DNA from 4 places in the Streptomyces sp. NPDC045956 genome. Region 1 is predicted to be linked to each of the others. Evidence: riboswitches for the same ligand, from Rfam matches in the RefSeq annotation. Region 1 holds a riboswitch; each other region holds the start of a gene.
What was found. A riboswitch is a leader RNA that binds a small molecule or an ion and turns the genes downstream of it on or off. The one in region 1 is predicted to bind cyclic di-AMP.
Positions count from the first base shown of each region.

Region 2: it holds a riboswitch for cyclic di-AMP, as region 1 does, so the genes downstream of both, AC07FV_RS05770 (M23 family metallopeptidase) here and AC07FV_RS32960 (M23 family metallopeptidase) in region 1, are expected to answer to the same signal.
Region 3: it holds a riboswitch for cyclic di-AMP, as region 1 does, so the genes downstream of both, AC07FV_RS32615 (transglycosylase SLT domain-containing protein) here and AC07FV_RS32960 (M23 family metallopeptidase) in region 1, are expected to answer to the same signal.
Region 4: it holds a riboswitch for cyclic di-AMP, as region 1 does, so the genes downstream of both, AC07FV_RS23865 (M23 family metallopeptidase) here and AC07FV_RS32960 (M23 family metallopeptidase) in region 1, are expected to answer to the same signal.

Region 1 covers NZ_JBWKKZ010000017.1:17,128-20,985, forward strand. The annotation lists gene AC07FV_RS32950 (PrsW family intramembrane metalloprotease) at 1-150, shown strand, start outside; gene AC07FV_RS32955 (aldo/keto reductase) at 194-1,138, opposite strand; gene AC07FV_RS32960 (M23 family metallopeptidase) at 1,271-2,305, opposite strand; cyclic di-AMP (ydaO/yuaA leader) riboswitch at 2,316-2,473, opposite strand; gene AC07FV_RS32965 (PP2C family protein-serine/threonine phosphatase) at 2,698-3,858, opposite strand, start outside.
Region 2 covers NZ_JBWKKZ010000002.1:4,422-8,279, forward strand. The annotation lists gene AC07FV_RS05755 (helix-turn-helix domain-containing protein) at 1-236, shown strand, start outside; gene AC07FV_RS05760 (DUF6126 family protein) at 233-355, shown strand; gene AC07FV_RS05765 (tyrosine-protein phosphatase) at 365-1,162, opposite strand; cyclic di-AMP (ydaO/yuaA leader) riboswitch at 1,586-1,745, shown strand; gene AC07FV_RS05770 (M23 family metallopeptidase) at 1,748-2,716, shown strand; gene AC07FV_RS05775 (SGNH/GDSL hydrolase family protein) at 2,944-3,729, shown strand; gene AC07FV_RS05780 (TetR/AcrR family transcriptional regulator) at 3,808-3,858, opposite strand, start outside.
Region 3 covers NZ_JBWKKZ010000016.1:72,329-76,186, forward strand. The annotation lists gene AC07FV_RS32605 (GNAT family N-acetyltransferase) at 1-541, opposite strand, end outside; gene AC07FV_RS32610 (HAD family hydrolase) at 826-1,635, shown strand; gene AC07FV_RS32615 (transglycosylase SLT domain-containing protein) at 1,668-2,159, opposite strand; cyclic di-AMP (ydaO/yuaA leader) riboswitch at 2,165-2,332, opposite strand; gene AC07FV_RS32620 (polyprenyl synthetase family protein) at 3,072-3,858, shown strand, end outside.
Region 4 covers NZ_JBWKKZ010000009.1:112,281-116,138, forward strand. The annotation lists gene AC07FV_RS23855 (M16 family metallopeptidase) at 1-377, shown strand, start outside; gene AC07FV_RS23860 (M16 family metallopeptidase) at 374-1,762, shown strand; cyclic di-AMP (ydaO/yuaA leader) riboswitch at 1,951-2,115, shown strand; gene AC07FV_RS23865 (M23 family metallopeptidase) at 2,128-2,892, shown strand; gene AC07FV_RS23870 (GntR family transcriptional regulator) at 3,167-3,858, shown strand, end outside.

The DNA of each region.
Region 1 (3,858 bases):
CCGGGCTACGGGGTGTACGGGGCTGCGTACCCCGGCCCGGGGGCCTACGGGTACGCCCCCGGCGCACCGCTCCCCGCACTCTCACCGGGGCAGTACCACGCCCCTCACGGCTACCTCCCGTACGCCCCGCCCCACCCGCACCGCGGGTAACCCCTGCCCGCCCCGCCGGCCGCGGGCCCCAAGACTCCGTCCGTCAGAGCGACGCCCGCTCCAGCCGGGCGACCTCGTCCGGGGTGAGGGACAGCTCGGCCACCCCCAGCAGCGCCGGGAGCTGCTCGACCGTGCGGGCGGAGGCGATCGGCGCGGCCACCGTCGGCTGCGCGGCCAGCCAGGCCAGGGCGACCGTGGCGACGGGAGCGTCGTGGGCTTCGGCGATCTCGTCCAGGGCCGCCAGGACCCGCCGGCCCCGCTCGGTCTCCAGGTGCTTCGCCGCGCCGCCCGCCCGGGGGCTGTCGACGGCCGCCCCGGCCCGGTACTTGCCGGTGAGGAATCCGGAGGCGAGGGAGTAGTACGGCACGGCGGCCAGGCCGGACCGCTCCGCGAGGTCGCGCAGCCCGCCCTCGTAGGTGTCCCGCGAGACGAGGTTGTAGTGGGGCTGGAGCGCCACGTACCGGGCGAGGCCCTCGCGGTCGGAGAACTCCAGGGAGGCCGCGAGCCGCTCGGCGGAGATGTTGGAGGCGGCGATGTGCCGGACCTTGCCCGCACGTACCAGCTCGTCGAGCGCCCCGACGATCTCCTCCACCGGCACCTCGGGCTTGTCGAAGTGGGTGTAGTACAGGTCGATGTGGTCGGTGCCCAGGCGGCGCAGCGAGGCGTCGGCCGCCGCCTTGATGTTCGCGGCGGACAGGCCCGGGTACTCGGGGTGCTGGCTGACCTTGGTGGCGAGGACGACGTCACCGCGGTTGCCGCGGGAGGCGAGCCACTTGCCGACGATGGTCTCGGACTCCCCGCCGCTGTTGCCGTCGACCCACGCGGAGTACGAGTCGGCGGTGTCGACGAAGTTGCCGCCCGCGGCCGTGTAGGCGTCCAGGACGGCGAAGGAGGTGTCCTGGTCGGCGGTCCAGCCGAAGACGTTGCCACCGAGGGCGAGGGGGAAGACCTCGAGGTCCGAGGAGCCGAGCTTGCGCAGAGAAGTCATGTTCTGCGTCAACGGCCACGACGGAGCCGGTGATTCCGGGAGCGGGGCAAAAATCCCGCAAACCGGCAGCCCTGGCGTCGGGGGGTCGCCGTCAGGGCCGCCGGGGACCGGCGGGGCCGTGCACGGATTCGGTCAGGGGGTGAGGCCCTTGCTCTGCAACCAGGCCATCGGGTCGATCCCGCCGCCGTCGCTGGTGTGGACCTCCATGTGGAGGTGGGCCCCGGTCACGTTGCCGGTGGCGCCGACGCGGCCGATGACGTCACCGGTGGTGACCTTCTGGCCGACGCTGACGCTGATGGACGACTGGTGGGCGTACCAGATCTCGGTGCCGTCGTCGAGGGTCAGCACGGTCTTGTAGCCGTAGGAGCCCTCGTAGCCGGCGGACGTGATGGTGCCGCTGTGCACCGCCTTGAGCAGCGTGCCGGTGGGCGCGGCGAAGTCGAGGCCGGTGTGGTAGCCGGAGGACCAGTACGCGCCGGCCTGGCCGAAGCTGGAGGAGATCGTGTACGAGGAGGTCGGCAGGGTGTACTGCTTGGCCAGCTTCGCGAGCCGCTCGGCCTCGGCCTTCTTCGCGGCCTCCTCCTCCGCCTTCTTCTTGGCGGCGGCGGCCTTGGCCTCGGCCTCCTTCTCCGCCTTGGCGGCGGCTTCCGCGGCCTTCTTCTCGGCGGCGGCAGCGGCCTCGGCGGCGGCCTTGGTCTCGACCTGGGCCTGCTGCTGCTCGGCCTGCGCCATGATCCGGGCCCGCAGCGTCTCGCCGGCGTCGGAGGCACCCTCCGCGGTGTCGGCGGTCGCGGCCACGCCGATGCCGCTGAGCGGGGCGGCGGAACCCTGCGGCTCCGGCTCCTCGTCGTCCGAGATGAGCGAGCCGACGTTGGGCAGGTCGGGCATGGAGATGGACACCGGCGGCTTGCCGGTCTGCGCGCTGGCCATGCCGCCCGCGCCGACCGCGGCTATGACACCGACGCCGAGGACGGTGGAGCTGCGGGCGAGTCCGCCGCGCTGCTTGGCGACGCGGTGCCGGCCGCGCACGGGGCGGATGGAGTCCGCGGTGGGATTCCACTCCTCCCAGGGGCCCTCTTCGGTGCGGTAGCCGTCGTAGCCGAAGGTGTCGGTGTCGCGCGCGCTGGGCACGAACGGGGCCTCGGGGGCAGGCCGGTTGGACGCCACGTGGGCGTACTCCTTTCCTTCCTTCCGCCTACCGGGTTAGCTGACGGGTTCGGAGCAGGAAGGTCTCCTACGCGCGTATATCCGCCGTGTCTCCACGGCGTCGTACGAGCGATTCACCCCAAGGTGGTGGTTCCCCGGTTCCCTCGCGGGATTCGGCGCGTGCGCACGGAGCCGCCTTCTGTGACGGCTGGGACGACCGCGCTGCGTTATCGAACGTTAATAGACGCGGGGCCGAGATTCCAAGCTGTTCCTCTTGATCATTAACGAATCCGGGCGGGACGTACGCCTCAGGATCGGTGAAATCCGGGCGACTTGACCGCCCCTCAGTATTCCCCTTCACGCCACAAGTTTCTGACGGAGTGTCAGTCGTTATGCGCAGGGCGCTCACCAGATCACCGTTCGTGACAATGATCAAGGTCCTCGCGCGCGGGACGGCGTACGGCGAGGAGTGCCATGTCGTCCGCCATCCCGCCCCCGGAGTGCCGGCGCACGTCCTCGGCGAGGGCGGCGAGCAGTTTCCCCGGGTGCCGGAAGACGCAGCCGGCGAGCCGTTCGTACGGGTCGTAGAACTCGCCCCGCGCGTCCCGGGCTTCGGACAGTCCGTCGGTGTGCAGCAGCAGGGTGGCTCCGCCCGGGAAGGCGTCCTCCTGGGCCCGGTCGGGCCACACGCCCAGCTCGCCCATCCCGAGGGGCAGCGCCGACTCCCGGGCGGGGAGCGGGCGCAGGGTGCCGTCGGCGTACAGCAGCAGCGGGGGCGGGTGGCCTCGGTTCACGATCCGCACGACCCCGTCGCCGTGCGGGAGTTCGGCGAGGACGGCGGTGGTGAACCCCTCGAAGGCGTCCAGTCCGTTGCGCCGGGTGCCCTCGCGGGCCAGCGCCCGCTCCAGGCGCTGGGCCACCGCCTCCAGCGTGGCCTCCTGCTCGGCGGCCTCCCGGAAGGCGCCGATCACGACGGCGACGGCGGCCACCGCGCCCATGCCCTTGCCGCGCACGTCCCCGACGATGAGCCGGACGCCGCGCGCGCTGTCCTGCACCGCGTACAGGTCCCCGCCGATGAAGGCGTCGGCCTGCGCGGCCTCGTAGCAGGCGGCGATCTCGAAGCCGCCGATCCGTTCGGCGGGCTCGGGCAGCACGGCGCGCTGGGCTGCCTCGGCGATCTCGCGGACGCTGACGAGGCGCTCACCGGTGCGGCGGACGAAGGCGTTGACGAAGACCGCGAGGGCGGCCACCGTCGCGATGGTGATCAGCTCCGTGAGGGAGTCGACGTAGTGGGCGACGCCCTTGCTCAGTTGCAGCCCGACGACGGCGGCGACCACGGCGACACCGGTGAGCGCCGTGCCCCGCCGCGAGTAGAGGGGGGCGGCGACCAGCGGCGCGGCCGTGTAGAGCGGGCCGGCCGTGAAGTATCTCGGGGTGAAGATGTCGTACAGGATGGCGACGACGATGAGCAGGACCGGGAGCAGGCGCACCAGGCGGCGCCCGTACGGGGTCCTCGGGGGCCGTTCGGCCTGGGTGGGCGGCGCCATCGCCTCGGTGCCGAGGCCCGGGTCGGG
Region 2 (3,858 bases), on a different contig from region 1:
AGTGGCTCCACGTGCTGCGGGGCAGGCTGCGGCTGCGCCTCGGGGAGACCGTGCACCGGCTCGGTCCGGGCGACAGCGCGCACTTCGACTCGCTGACCCCGCACCGGATCGCCGCCCAGGACGCCGACGGGGTCGAGCTGCTCTTCGTCCACACGCTGTTGCAGAGCCCGTCCACGGCGCTCTGCCTGGGCCCGGCCGCCGCGCCGCCCCACCCCACCCCTGGAGAGACGCCATGAAGATGCAGGACAGGTTTCCGCGGGCCGTGTGGGTGCGGCTCTTCATCTACCTGGTGGTGGGCCACCTCTTCGCGGCCTTCATCTACCTGCTCTTCGAGGTGGGGGCCGGCAGCCGGTGAGGGGAGCCCTCAGTCCAGCATCCGCTCGCGCAGCCGCTCCCGGGTCTCCGGGGTGACCCGCAGGCCCTGCTCCAGGTAGGCGTCGACTCCGCCCCAGGTCTGCTCGACGGTCTCCAGGGCCGCCGCGAGGTACTCGGCGCGCGCGTCGAACAGGGGGCTGAGCAGCTCCATGACCTCGGGGGAGTAGGCGGAGGCGGCGGAGCTGCTGCGCCGCACCTTGTAGCGGCGGTGCGTGGCGTTCGACTTCAGGTAGTCCTCGACGATGGCGTCCCGCTCGACGCCCAGGGCGAGGAGGGTGATCGCGATCGACAGGCCCGCGCGGTCCTTGCCGGCCGCGCAGTGCATCAGGGCCGGGACGCTGTCCTCGGCGAGCGCGTGCAGCACCCGTGAGTGCTCCGCCGTGCGCTCCTTGATGATCAGGCGGTAGGAGCCGATCATCCGCTCGGCGCCCTTGTCGCCGGCCAGGATCTCGCGGAGCTGGTCCAGGTCGCCGTCGCGGACCATCTTCCAGAACTCGGCGCCGTCGGCCGGGTCGCTCAGCGGCAGGTTGACATTGCGCACGCCCGGCAGCTCGATGTCCGGCCCTTCGAGCTTCTGGTCGGCCGCGTTGCGGAAGTCGAAGATCGTGTGCAGGCCCAGCGAGGCCAGGAACGCGGCGTCCCCTCCGGTGGCGTGTGCCAGGTGACCGCTGCGGAACAGCACTCCCTGTCGCACCCGCCGTCCGTCCACGGTCGGCAGGCCGCCCACGTCACGGAAGTTGCGCACACCGGCCAGCTCGGGTTCGGTCGACGGGACCTGCTGCGTCACGAGGGCTCCTCCCACTCCGCCCCGTCGGCGCTGCTCGCCGCCGGGCTCCACTCGAAGATACGGCACGGGCCCGCGCCATCGGTGGCCGAGACGTCCGACAGTGGACTACCTGGGCCTTCTGTCCGTATTGGTGTGTTGGTTCCAACTGGTGCGGAAATAAAAGGGGCTGGAGGGGCGGCGCGTGAGCAGCGTCATACCCGTGACGGTGCGTTGCTCGTCATGTCCACGTAATGCGGCCGGTTTTCAAGGACCTTTACCCGCGTCGACCTGTCGCGCTTCGACGGAGGGTGACCGGCGATTCCCATAAAGGATCATTTGGAACACCGGTCGGCGCAACCCGGCGCTTGTCGCTGCGCGTCCCGGTCGCTTACGTTCACCACCGATCCGGACGGACGCCTAATCCTGCCGCCGACCGGAGCCCGCACTCATCGACCACCCGTACACGGCAGGAGCGGGGGACCCACAGGTATGACTGCCTGTTCCGGTTCCCGGAACGGCTTGGGGTAAAGCCGCGTCCCGACGCGGCCGGGCATCTCCAGCTCGCACCCGACAGCTCACCTCGCAGGCGCCGGAGAGGAATTCGCCATGCCCGCGAAGGGTAAGCACCGCCGTACCAGGGCCATGCGCCTGACCCGCGCCATCGCCGTCGCCGGAACCGGTGGCGCCGCGCTCGCGCTCCCGCTGATGGGCGCCGCCGGGGCCCACGCCGCTCCCGCGCAGTCCGCTTCCGAGAAGCCCGTGCAGTCCGTGCAGTCGGTCACCGCTTCGGCGAAGAAGGCCGCCGGCGCGGAGAAGAACGGCGACGCGCGGACGTACACCGTGAAGAGCGGTGACTACCTCTCGAAGATCGCCGACGAGCAGGACGTCGACGGCGGCTGGAAGCAGCTCTACGCGGACAACCGCGAGGCCGTCGGTTCGGACCCGTCGCTGATCCACCCGGGTCTGAAGCTCGCCGTCGACGGCCGGGCCGCCCAGTCCTCCGCCCCGTCCTCCTCCGCCCCGTCGGAGAAGCCGGCCACCGAGAAGCCCGCCGCGGCCGAGAAGCCGGCCCCCGCGAAGGCCGAGCCGGCCGAGAAGACCTCGGATGCCGCGAACAGCTCCGCCGACTCCGCCGACTCCTCGAACACGAGCCCCCAGTCCGCCGGCAGCGGCTTCGTCTCGCCCGTCCCGAGCGGCACCCTGGGCACCCCGTACCACCAGACCGGCAGCATGTGGTCCAGCGGCTACCACACCGGCACGGACTTCGTCGTCCCGACCGGCACCTCCCTCAAGGCCGTCGGTGCGGGCACCGTCGTCTCCGCGGGCTGGGGCGGCGCGTACGGCAACCAGGTCGTCATCCAGCTCGCCGACGGCCACTACGCCCAGTACGCCCACCTGTCCTCCCTCTCCGTCTCCGCGGGCCAGTCCGTGACGGCGGGTCAGCAGGTCGGCCTCTCGGGTGCCACCGGCAACGTGACCGGCCCGCACCTGCACTTCGAGATCCGCACCTCCCCGGACTACGGCTCGGACGTGGACCCGGTCGCGTACCTGCGCTCCCACGGCGTCTCCCTCTGACGAGGAACTGACGCGCCCTCCCGCGCCACCGAAGGCCGGACCCCGATCGCCGGGTCCGGCCTTCGGTGTTCTGTGTTTTCCGGACCGGGCGTATTCCTGAATTGGCGAACACTTTAGGCGTGGTCTTTCTCACCGCCCGTCAACCCTTTCCTACGGTCGCGTAGGTCACATTCGAAGGTGAATCATGGGCCGACGTGGCAGACGATTCGAAGAGTGACAACGAAACAGTGATCGGGTCGTACGTGGCGCTGGGGGACAGCTTCACCGAGGGCGTCGGAGACCGGGGCCCCGACGGGTCGTTCGTCGGCTGGGCCGACCGGTTCGCGGTCCTGCTCGCGGACCGGCGCCCCGAGGGCGACTTCACGTACACGAACCTCGCCGTACGCGGCAGGCTGCTCGACCGGATCGTGGCCGAGCAGGTGCCGCGGGCCGTCGAACTCGCCCCCGACCTGGTCTCGTTCTGTGCGGGCGGCAACGACATCATCCGGCCCGGCACCGACCCCGACGAGGTGGCCGAGCGGTTCGAGCGGGCGGTGGCCGCGCTGACGGCCGCGGCCGGCACCGTGCTGGTGACGACCGGCTTCGACACCCGCGAGGTGCCCGTCCTCAGGCGCCTGCGCGGCAAGATCGCCACGTACAACGGGCACGTCCGGGCCATCGCCGACCGGTACGGCTGTCCCGTGCTCGACCTGTGGTCGCTCCGGACCGTGCAGGACCGCAGGGCGTGGGACGCCGACCGGCTGCACCTGTCGCCGGAGGGACACACGCGCGTGGCGCTGCGCGCGGGCCAGGTCCTCGGCCTGCCCGTCCCGGCCGACCCCGACCAGCCCTGGCCGCCGCTGCCGCCGCGCGGCGCCCTGAACGTCCGCCGGGACGACGTCCACTGGGCCCGCGAGTTCCTGGTCCCGTGGATCGGCCGCCGGCTGCGCGGCGAGTCCTCGGGCGACCACGTGATCGCCAAGGGGACGCTCTCGGCGGAGGACATCAGGGGCCGGATCGCGGCGGTGGCCTGACGGCGGAGGAACGGCGTCCGGCGTCCGGTGGTCCCGGGCTACGGGGTCCGTGGGCCCCGGCCCGGGTCCGGGCGGGGTCTATGGCTTCCGGCGGGGGCGGGCCACGGGGCCGACGGTCGCGTCGGCGGG
Region 3 (3,858 bases), on a different contig from region 1:
GCAGGGCGGCCGGCTCGCGCTCGTCGAACACGAAGCGCACCTCCCCGACCTGGCGGCCGAGCCTGCGCTCCTTGGCGAGCGTGGTCTTCAGGAACTTCGGCGACCGGACGCGCAGCGCGCTCTCGTACGCCTCGTACCCCTCCGCCACGTCGACGACGTACGTGGTGTGCTCCTCCGCCGCGAACGGGACGAACAACGCCTGGTCCGCCTCCAGGTTGTCGAAGGCGAAGCTCGACAGGGAACAGGCCCTGAGCAGCCGGCGGGTGTCCGGGACGAGTCCCTCGCGCAGCACCGCGCCCTGGCAGTCCGAGACCCCGAGCCCGATCGCCCGGCCCTGGCCCAGCGCACCGCGCTCGTGCGGCAGGAAACCGGCCGCCTCGCCGCCCTCGTACACCACGGCGACCCGCGCCCGCGGCCGTACCCGGCCCACGACGTCGGTGAACTCCGGCTCCATGAAGGGATTGCGGGGCGCCGCCGACTTGGCGCGCAGCTCCCGCCAGTGCTCCCGTTCCCCCTCGCCCAGCTCCTGTGGCCTGAGCACGCGCACACGTCCGCCGTTCAACCCGACCCCCCGATCAAGTCCCCCTGGACAAAAGGAAGGTACCCCCCGGGGGGCCCGGCCGGTAGGCGGCGGGCCATCTTGTTGCCAATCGGTGCACAGGCCTTGAACCGGCCTTAGGGGAGATGTGCCAGGTTCCGGACACGAACGTGCGTCCTCGCGCGTACTTGCGCCCTACTCGTGCGCACTCGTGCCGTACTCGCGCGTCCTCGTTCGGATGCGATCGCGGGTGAGTCGGACAGGTCCGGTGTCCGTATTCTCTGATCATGGACCGCACCGCGTATTCACTCGTCGCCACCGACCTAGACGGCACGCTGCTCCGCGGCGACGACACCGTCTCCGACCGGTCGCTGGCCGCGCTGGCACGGGTGGCCGAGGCGGGTGCGCGGCACCTGGTGGTGACCGGGCGGCCGGCCCCCCGGGTCCGGTCCCTGCTCGACCGTCTCGGCTGCACGGGGCTCGCGGTGTGCGGACAGGGCGCGCAGGTGTACGACGCCGGAGCGCACCGGATGCTGTGGTCGGTCACCCTGGACCGGGAGCTGGCCGAGACCGCGCTCGGCAAGATCGAGGCCGAGGTCGGCCAGGTGCACGCGGCCGTCGACCAGGACGGCGTCGACGGCCTCACGCTCATCGAGCCGGGGTACCTGATGCCCCACCCGACGCTGCCCGCGGTGCGGGTCGAGCGGCGGGACGAACTGTGGGAGGCGCCGATCAGCAAGGTCCTGCTGCGCCATCCCGACCTCGGCGACGACGCGTTGGCGGCGACGGCGCGCGCGGTGGTCGGCTCCCTCGCCACGGTCACGATGTCCGGGCCCGGGACGGTGGAGCTCCAGCCGTGCGGCATCACCAAGGCGACCGGCCTGGCGCTGGCCGCCGAGCGCCTCGGGCAGAGCCGGCGGCGGACGATCGCCTTCGGCGACATGCCCAACGACATCCCGATGTTCCACTGGGCCGCCCGCGGTGTCGCCATGGCCGACGCCCATCCCGAACTCAGGGCGGTGGCGGACGAGGTCACCCTCACGAACGAGGACGACGGCGTGGCCGTCGTCCTCGAGCGGATCTTCGGTACCTCCTAGGCCGCCGCCGCGGGGGCACCCCTCAGTACGGCTCAGTACGCGCCGAAGACGTTGTCCATCGAGCCGTACCGGTCGGCCGCGTAGTTGCAGGCGGCGGTGATGTTGGCGACCGGGTCGTACGGGTCCCAGGAGGTGCCGGGCACGTGGTACGCCTGAAAGGTCGGGTCGATCACCTGGAGCAGGCCCTTGGACGGGGTGCCGTTGATGGCGTTAATGTCCCAGTTGTTGATGGCGAGCGGGTTGCCGGAGGACTCCCGCATGATGTTGCGGTGGATGCCCTCGTAGGAGCCGGGGATGCCGTGCTGCGCCATGACGTCGAGCGACTCGCGGATCCAGCCGTCGAGCGTGTTCGGGTACGTGGTCGCGGTGGTGGCGGCGGCCGGGGCGGCGGCCGGGGTGGCCGCGGACGCGCCGGTGGCGCCGATGAGCGGCAGGGCGAGCACGGCGGCGCCGGTACCGGCGACGGCGAGCTTGCGGGCGATGCGGGCGGTCCGGGCGTGACGGTTCTGACCGTTGGCAGACATGCTTGAGTCCCTCTCCATACGCCTGCGAGGTGAGCTGTCGGGTTCGGGCGGGGAGGTGCCCGGCCGCGCCCTGACGGGTACGGCTTCACCCCGAGCCGCTCCGGTGGTGACCGGTGCGGCGACTTACCTGGGTCCCCCGCTCCTGCCTGCGAGTTTGTTGGTGGATGACTGTGTGTCCGGGCGGTGGCAGGATTCGGCGTCCGCCCGACAGGCCGGGAACGTATGCGAGAGCACATGTCCGGAACAAGTGCAGGAATCACCCAACGCGCCTGTTGACCTTGATCTGGGGTGTTTGGGGTGCTTGATCCTTTGCGTCTGCCAAGCCTCAACTGGCTTGCGGGGCAAAGGGAGGGCACAGTCGGCGACGCGGTTGCTCACAGGGGGGACGGAGTGAGCCAACTCACGGGGCTCAACAAGAACGGCAAATCGGGCATTAGTCCCAACTGGGCGCCAACCGGCCGTGGGTGGGGGGCGCGGTGCGGGACGGCTCATCGGCCGGCCGCCGCCCCGACGGCGCCGGCCGTCGCGCGCTCCCCTCGTGGGGGCCGCCCTCCGCGTCCCGCCCCGTCCGGTGTTCCCGTGCACTGTGGGGGCATCCGTTCGGCACGGGAGGGGGTGTGCCGAGTGGGTGACGTTCTCGGAGTGCGGGCCGTTGGGAGGGGTGATGGGATCTTCCGTGGCGGCTCCCGGCCTGCTCGTGTTCCGGGCCGCGTCCCTCCAGCGATGTCGATCAATATCTGCTCATATCGCCTGATCAAAAACTTGCCGCGCCTGATCCGATACCGACCGGCCTGTAACGGTGGGCGCTAGCGGTGATCGAAACGTGACCGGATACGCTGACTTGAGTGGTGGCAGCGACCTATCGACAAACCAGGTAATCGCCAGTAGACACCAGCAGACAGGAGACCCCTCGTGACCGTCGTCGGGCCGTTCGGGCTGAGCGTGCGGGACCAGGCTCTGGAAGCCGATGTCCAGGCCGGATTGGTTGCTGTCGAGGAAGGGTTGCTCGAGGCAACCAAGAGCGAGGTGCCCTTCATCACGGAGGCCGCCCAGCACCTGGTGCGAGCGGGAGGCAAACGGTTCCGCCCGTTGCTGGTGATGCTCGCGTCCCAGTTCGGCGACCCCTACGCCCCCGGCATCGTGCCCTCGGCGGTCGTCGTGGAGCTGACCCACCTCGCCACGCTGTACCACGACGACGTGATGGACGAGGCCGCCGTACGGCGCGGTGTGCCCAGCGCGAACACCCGCTGGGACAACTCGGTCGCGGTCCTCACCGGTGACTTCCTGTTCGCCCGCGCCTCCCAGATCCTCGCCGACCTCGGCCCCGAGGCGGTCCGCGTGCAGGCCCTGGCCTTCGAGCGGCTGGTGACCGGCCAGATCCTGGAGACGGCGGGCCCGCAGGACGGCCGGGACCCGGTCGACCACTACCTGGACGTGCTGGGCGGCAAGACGGGATCGCTGGTGGCCGTCTCCTGCCGGTTCGGCGCGATGATGTCCGGCGCCGACGAGACGGTCGTGGACGTGCTCACCCAGTACGGCGAGCGCCTCGGGGTCGCCTTCCAGCTCGCGGACGACGTCCTGGACATCGCCTCCGACTCCCACGAGTCGGGCAAGACGCCCGGCACCGACCTGCGGGAGGGCATCCCGACCCTCCCGGTGCTGCGGCTGCGCGAGCGGGCGGCCCGGCTGGGGCTGGCCG
Region 4 (3,858 bases), on a different contig from region 1:
ACGTGAAGACGTCCGGCGACGTGGAGGTGCCGGTCATCGAGACCGCCATCGACGAGGAGCTCGCCCGGTTCGCCCAGGAGGGCCCGACCGCCGAGGAGATGGAGCGCGCCCAGGCCCAGCTGGAGCGCGAGTGGCTGGACCGCCTGGGCACCGTCGCGGGCCGCGCCGACGAACTGTGCCGCTACGCGGTCCTGTTCGGCGACCCGCAGCTCGCCCTCACCGCCGTGCAGCGGGTGCTCGAGGTCACGGCGGAGGAGGTGCAGGAGGTCGCCAAGGCCCGCCTGCGCCCCGACAACCGCGCGGTGCTCGTCTACGAGCCCACCGCCCCCGCCGACGTGAACGACGCCACCGACGAGAACGAGGAGGCGGCCAAGTGACCGAGCTCGCCACCATGGAATTCCACCAGCAGCCGCAGGCCGGCGAGCCCAGGCCGTGGGCGTTCCCGGCACCGGAGCGCGGCAGCCTCGACAACGGCCTGACCGTGCTGCGCTGCCACCGTCCCGGCCAGCAGGTCGTCGCCGTGGAGGTCCTGCTCGACGCGCCCCTGGACGCCGAGCCCACCGGTCTCGACGGCGTCGCCACCATCATGGCGCGGGCCTTCTCGGAGGGCACCGACAAGCACTCCGCCGAGGACTTCGCCGCCGAGCTGGAGCGCTGCGGGGCCACCCTCGACGCGCACGCCGACCACCCCGGCGTCCGGCTGAGCCTGGAGGTGCCCGTCTCGCGCCTCGCCAAGGCCCTCGGCCTGGTCGCCGACGCCCTGAGGGCGCCCGCGTTCGCGGACGGCGAGGTCGAACGGCTGGTCCGCAACCGCCTCGACGAGATCCCGCACGAGCTGGCCAACCCAGCCCGCCGGGCCGCCAAGGAGCTCTCCAAGGAGCTGTTCCCGGCCGGGACGCGCATGTCGCGCCCCCGCCAGGGCACCGAGGAGACCGTCGCGAGCATCGACTCCGCCGCCGTACGCGCCTTCTACGAGAAGCACGTCCGGCCCGCCACGGCCACCGCCGTGGTCGTCGGAGACCTCACCGGCGTGGACCTCGACGCGCTGCTCGTGGAGACGCTGGGCGCGTGGACCGGTTCCGCCGCTGAGCCCCGTCCGGTGCCGCCGGTGACCGCCGACGACCGGGGCCGGGTCGTCATCGTGGACCGCCCCGGCGCCGTCCAGACGCAGCTGCTCATCGGCCGCACCGGCTCCGACCGGCACGACCGCGTGTGGCCCGCGCAGGTGCTCGGCACGTACTGCCTCGGCGGCACCCTCACCTCGCGCCTGGACCGCGTCCTGCGCGAGGAGAAGGGCTACACCTACGGAGTCCGGGCTTTCGGGCAGGTCCTGCGCTCCGCGCCCGACGGGACCGGCGCCGCCATGCTGGCCATCAGCGGCTCCGTCGACACCCCCAACACCGGTCCGGCCCTGGAGGACCTGTGGACGGTGCTGCGCAAGCTCGCCGAGGGCGGGCTCACCGACGCCGAGCGTGACGTCGCCGTGCAGAACCTGGTGGGCGTGGCGCCGCTGAAGTACGAGACGGCGGCCGCCGTCGCGAGCACGCTGGCCGACCAGGTCGAGCAGCACCTGCCCGACGACTACCAGGCGACGCTCTACCGCCAACTCGCCGCCACGGGCACCGTGGAGGCCACGGCGGCGGTCGTGAACGCCTTCCCGGTGGACCGTCTGGTGACGGTCCTCGTCGGCGACGCGGCACAGATCAAGGAGCCGGTCGAGGCGCTCGGCATCGGTGAAGTCACCGTGGTGGCGGCCGAGTAGCGGTACGCGCGTGGGGCCCTGGTGACCGGAGTGTCACCAGGGCCGCCGTTTGTCCGAATTGAGGGAGAGGCTGCCTGTCTGCGCTGTGGCATGCGCTACAAAAAGCCGGTTGCGTTTGAGGATTGAAGACAACCGCGTTTAGCGTCTTCCGGGCTGTTCGTCAGGCAGTGCGCCGCACCCGCGGCACCGGACAGTCATCGCCGAGTCCCCGTACGGCGCGAGCCAGGGGAGCCGGGGACCCACCGTAGTCCCTGGGGTGAATCGGACGCCCGCGCGTGCCGCGAGGGGGTCCGTAGGAGACCTTCCACCTCCGAACCCGTCAGCTAACCCGGTAGGCGAGAGGGAAGGAAAGGACCAGCCACTACATGGCGTTCACGCGCGCCGCCGGCAAGCACCGCCGTCCCGGCCGGATGCACCGCACCACCGCCCGCGCGGCGGGTGTCGCGGCCCTCGCCACCACCGGCGTCGTAGGCACCCTCGCGGCTCCGGCGCTCGCCGCCGAGCCCCAGGTCGAGCAGAGCGGGCTCACCCCGGTCATCAGCATCGGCGACTCCCTGGCCGACGAGATCGACGCCCAGGCCGCCGCGCAGAAGCAGGCCGCCCTGGACGCCGCCGCCCGTGAGGCGGCGCAGGAGGCCGCGCGCGAGCGGGCCGCCCAGGCCGCCCAGGAGGCGCGCGAGGCCAAGGAGCGCGCCGCGCGGGAGGCGGAGCGCAAGCGTCTCAACACCTTCGTCACGCCGATCACCGCCTCCTACGTCTCCACCGCCTACCAGGCCGGCAGCTCCCTGTGGTCCTCCGGCAGCCACACCGGCATCGACTTCCACGCCTCCACCGGCACCTCCGTGCACGCGGTCGGCGTCGGCACCGTCGTCGAGGCCGGCTGGGGCGGGGCGTACGGCAACCAGGTCGTGCTCAAGATGCACGACGGCACGTACACGCAGTACGGCCACCTGTCGTCCATCGGTGTCTCGGTGGGCCAGTCGGTCGACGCGGGACAGCAGATCGGCCTGTCCGGCGCCACCGGCAACGTCACCGGACCGCACCTGCACTTCGAGGCCCGTACGAGCCCCGAGTACGGCTCGGACATGGACCCCGTCGCCTACCTCCGCTCCCACGGCGTTAACGTCTGAGGACGGCGTGAACGTCTGACGACGACCTGAACGTCTGAGGACGTCGGGAACGTCCGACGACGACGTGAACGTCCGACGACGGACGAACGGTACGCGAAAGCCCCGGCTCCCCGAGTCGGGGCTTTCGCATTTCCGGAGTGTTCCCGGTGTGGCCGTTGTCCAAAAAGTGTCCATGAAATCCACATCGCCGTCGGAATTCCCGCCGCATTGGCCTAGAGTCGCTGAACACGCGTCAATCGTCGACGTTTCCCGGGGATGAAGGCGGAGGTCGGGCATGCGCATTCCGGCGCACTCGGTGTGCACGGCGATCCGGGACGACATCGTCTCCGGTGTCCACGGGCGCGGCAGCCGCCTCACCGAGGAACTCCTGGCCCGTCGCTACGGCGTCTCCCGGGTCCCCGTCCGGGAGGCACTGCGCACGCTGGAGGCGGAGGGGTTCGTGGTCACCCGGCGGCACGCGGGCGCGTGCGTCGCGGAGCCGACCGAGCGGGAGGCGGCCGACCTGCTGGAGACGCGCACGCTCCTCGAACCCCTCGGCGCGTCCCGGGCCGCCCGGCGCCGCACCGAGGCGCATCTCAAGGTCCTGCGCGGCCTGGTGCGGCTCGGCCAGGAGCGTGCCAGGCAGGGGAGCAGCGACGATCTGCGCTCGCTGGACGGCTGGTTCCACGAGACCCTCGCCCAGGCCGCCGGCAGCCCCTCCCTGACGGCGTTGCTGACCCAGCTGCGCCACAAGATCGCCTGGCTGTACGCCGTGGAGGCCGCGGCCGACCCGGTGGAGTGCTGGGCGGAGCACGGCGCGATCGTCGACGCGGTGGCCCGGGGCGACGGCGAGCGCGCCCGGGCGCTCATGGCGCTGCACGCCGAACGGTCGGCGCCGGCGCACCGCCTGCGCTTCGCCGCCGGAGGCCAGGCGGCGGACCGTGTGAGGAACCCGCAACGTGCCGTAAACATGTCGGGTCTGCGTTA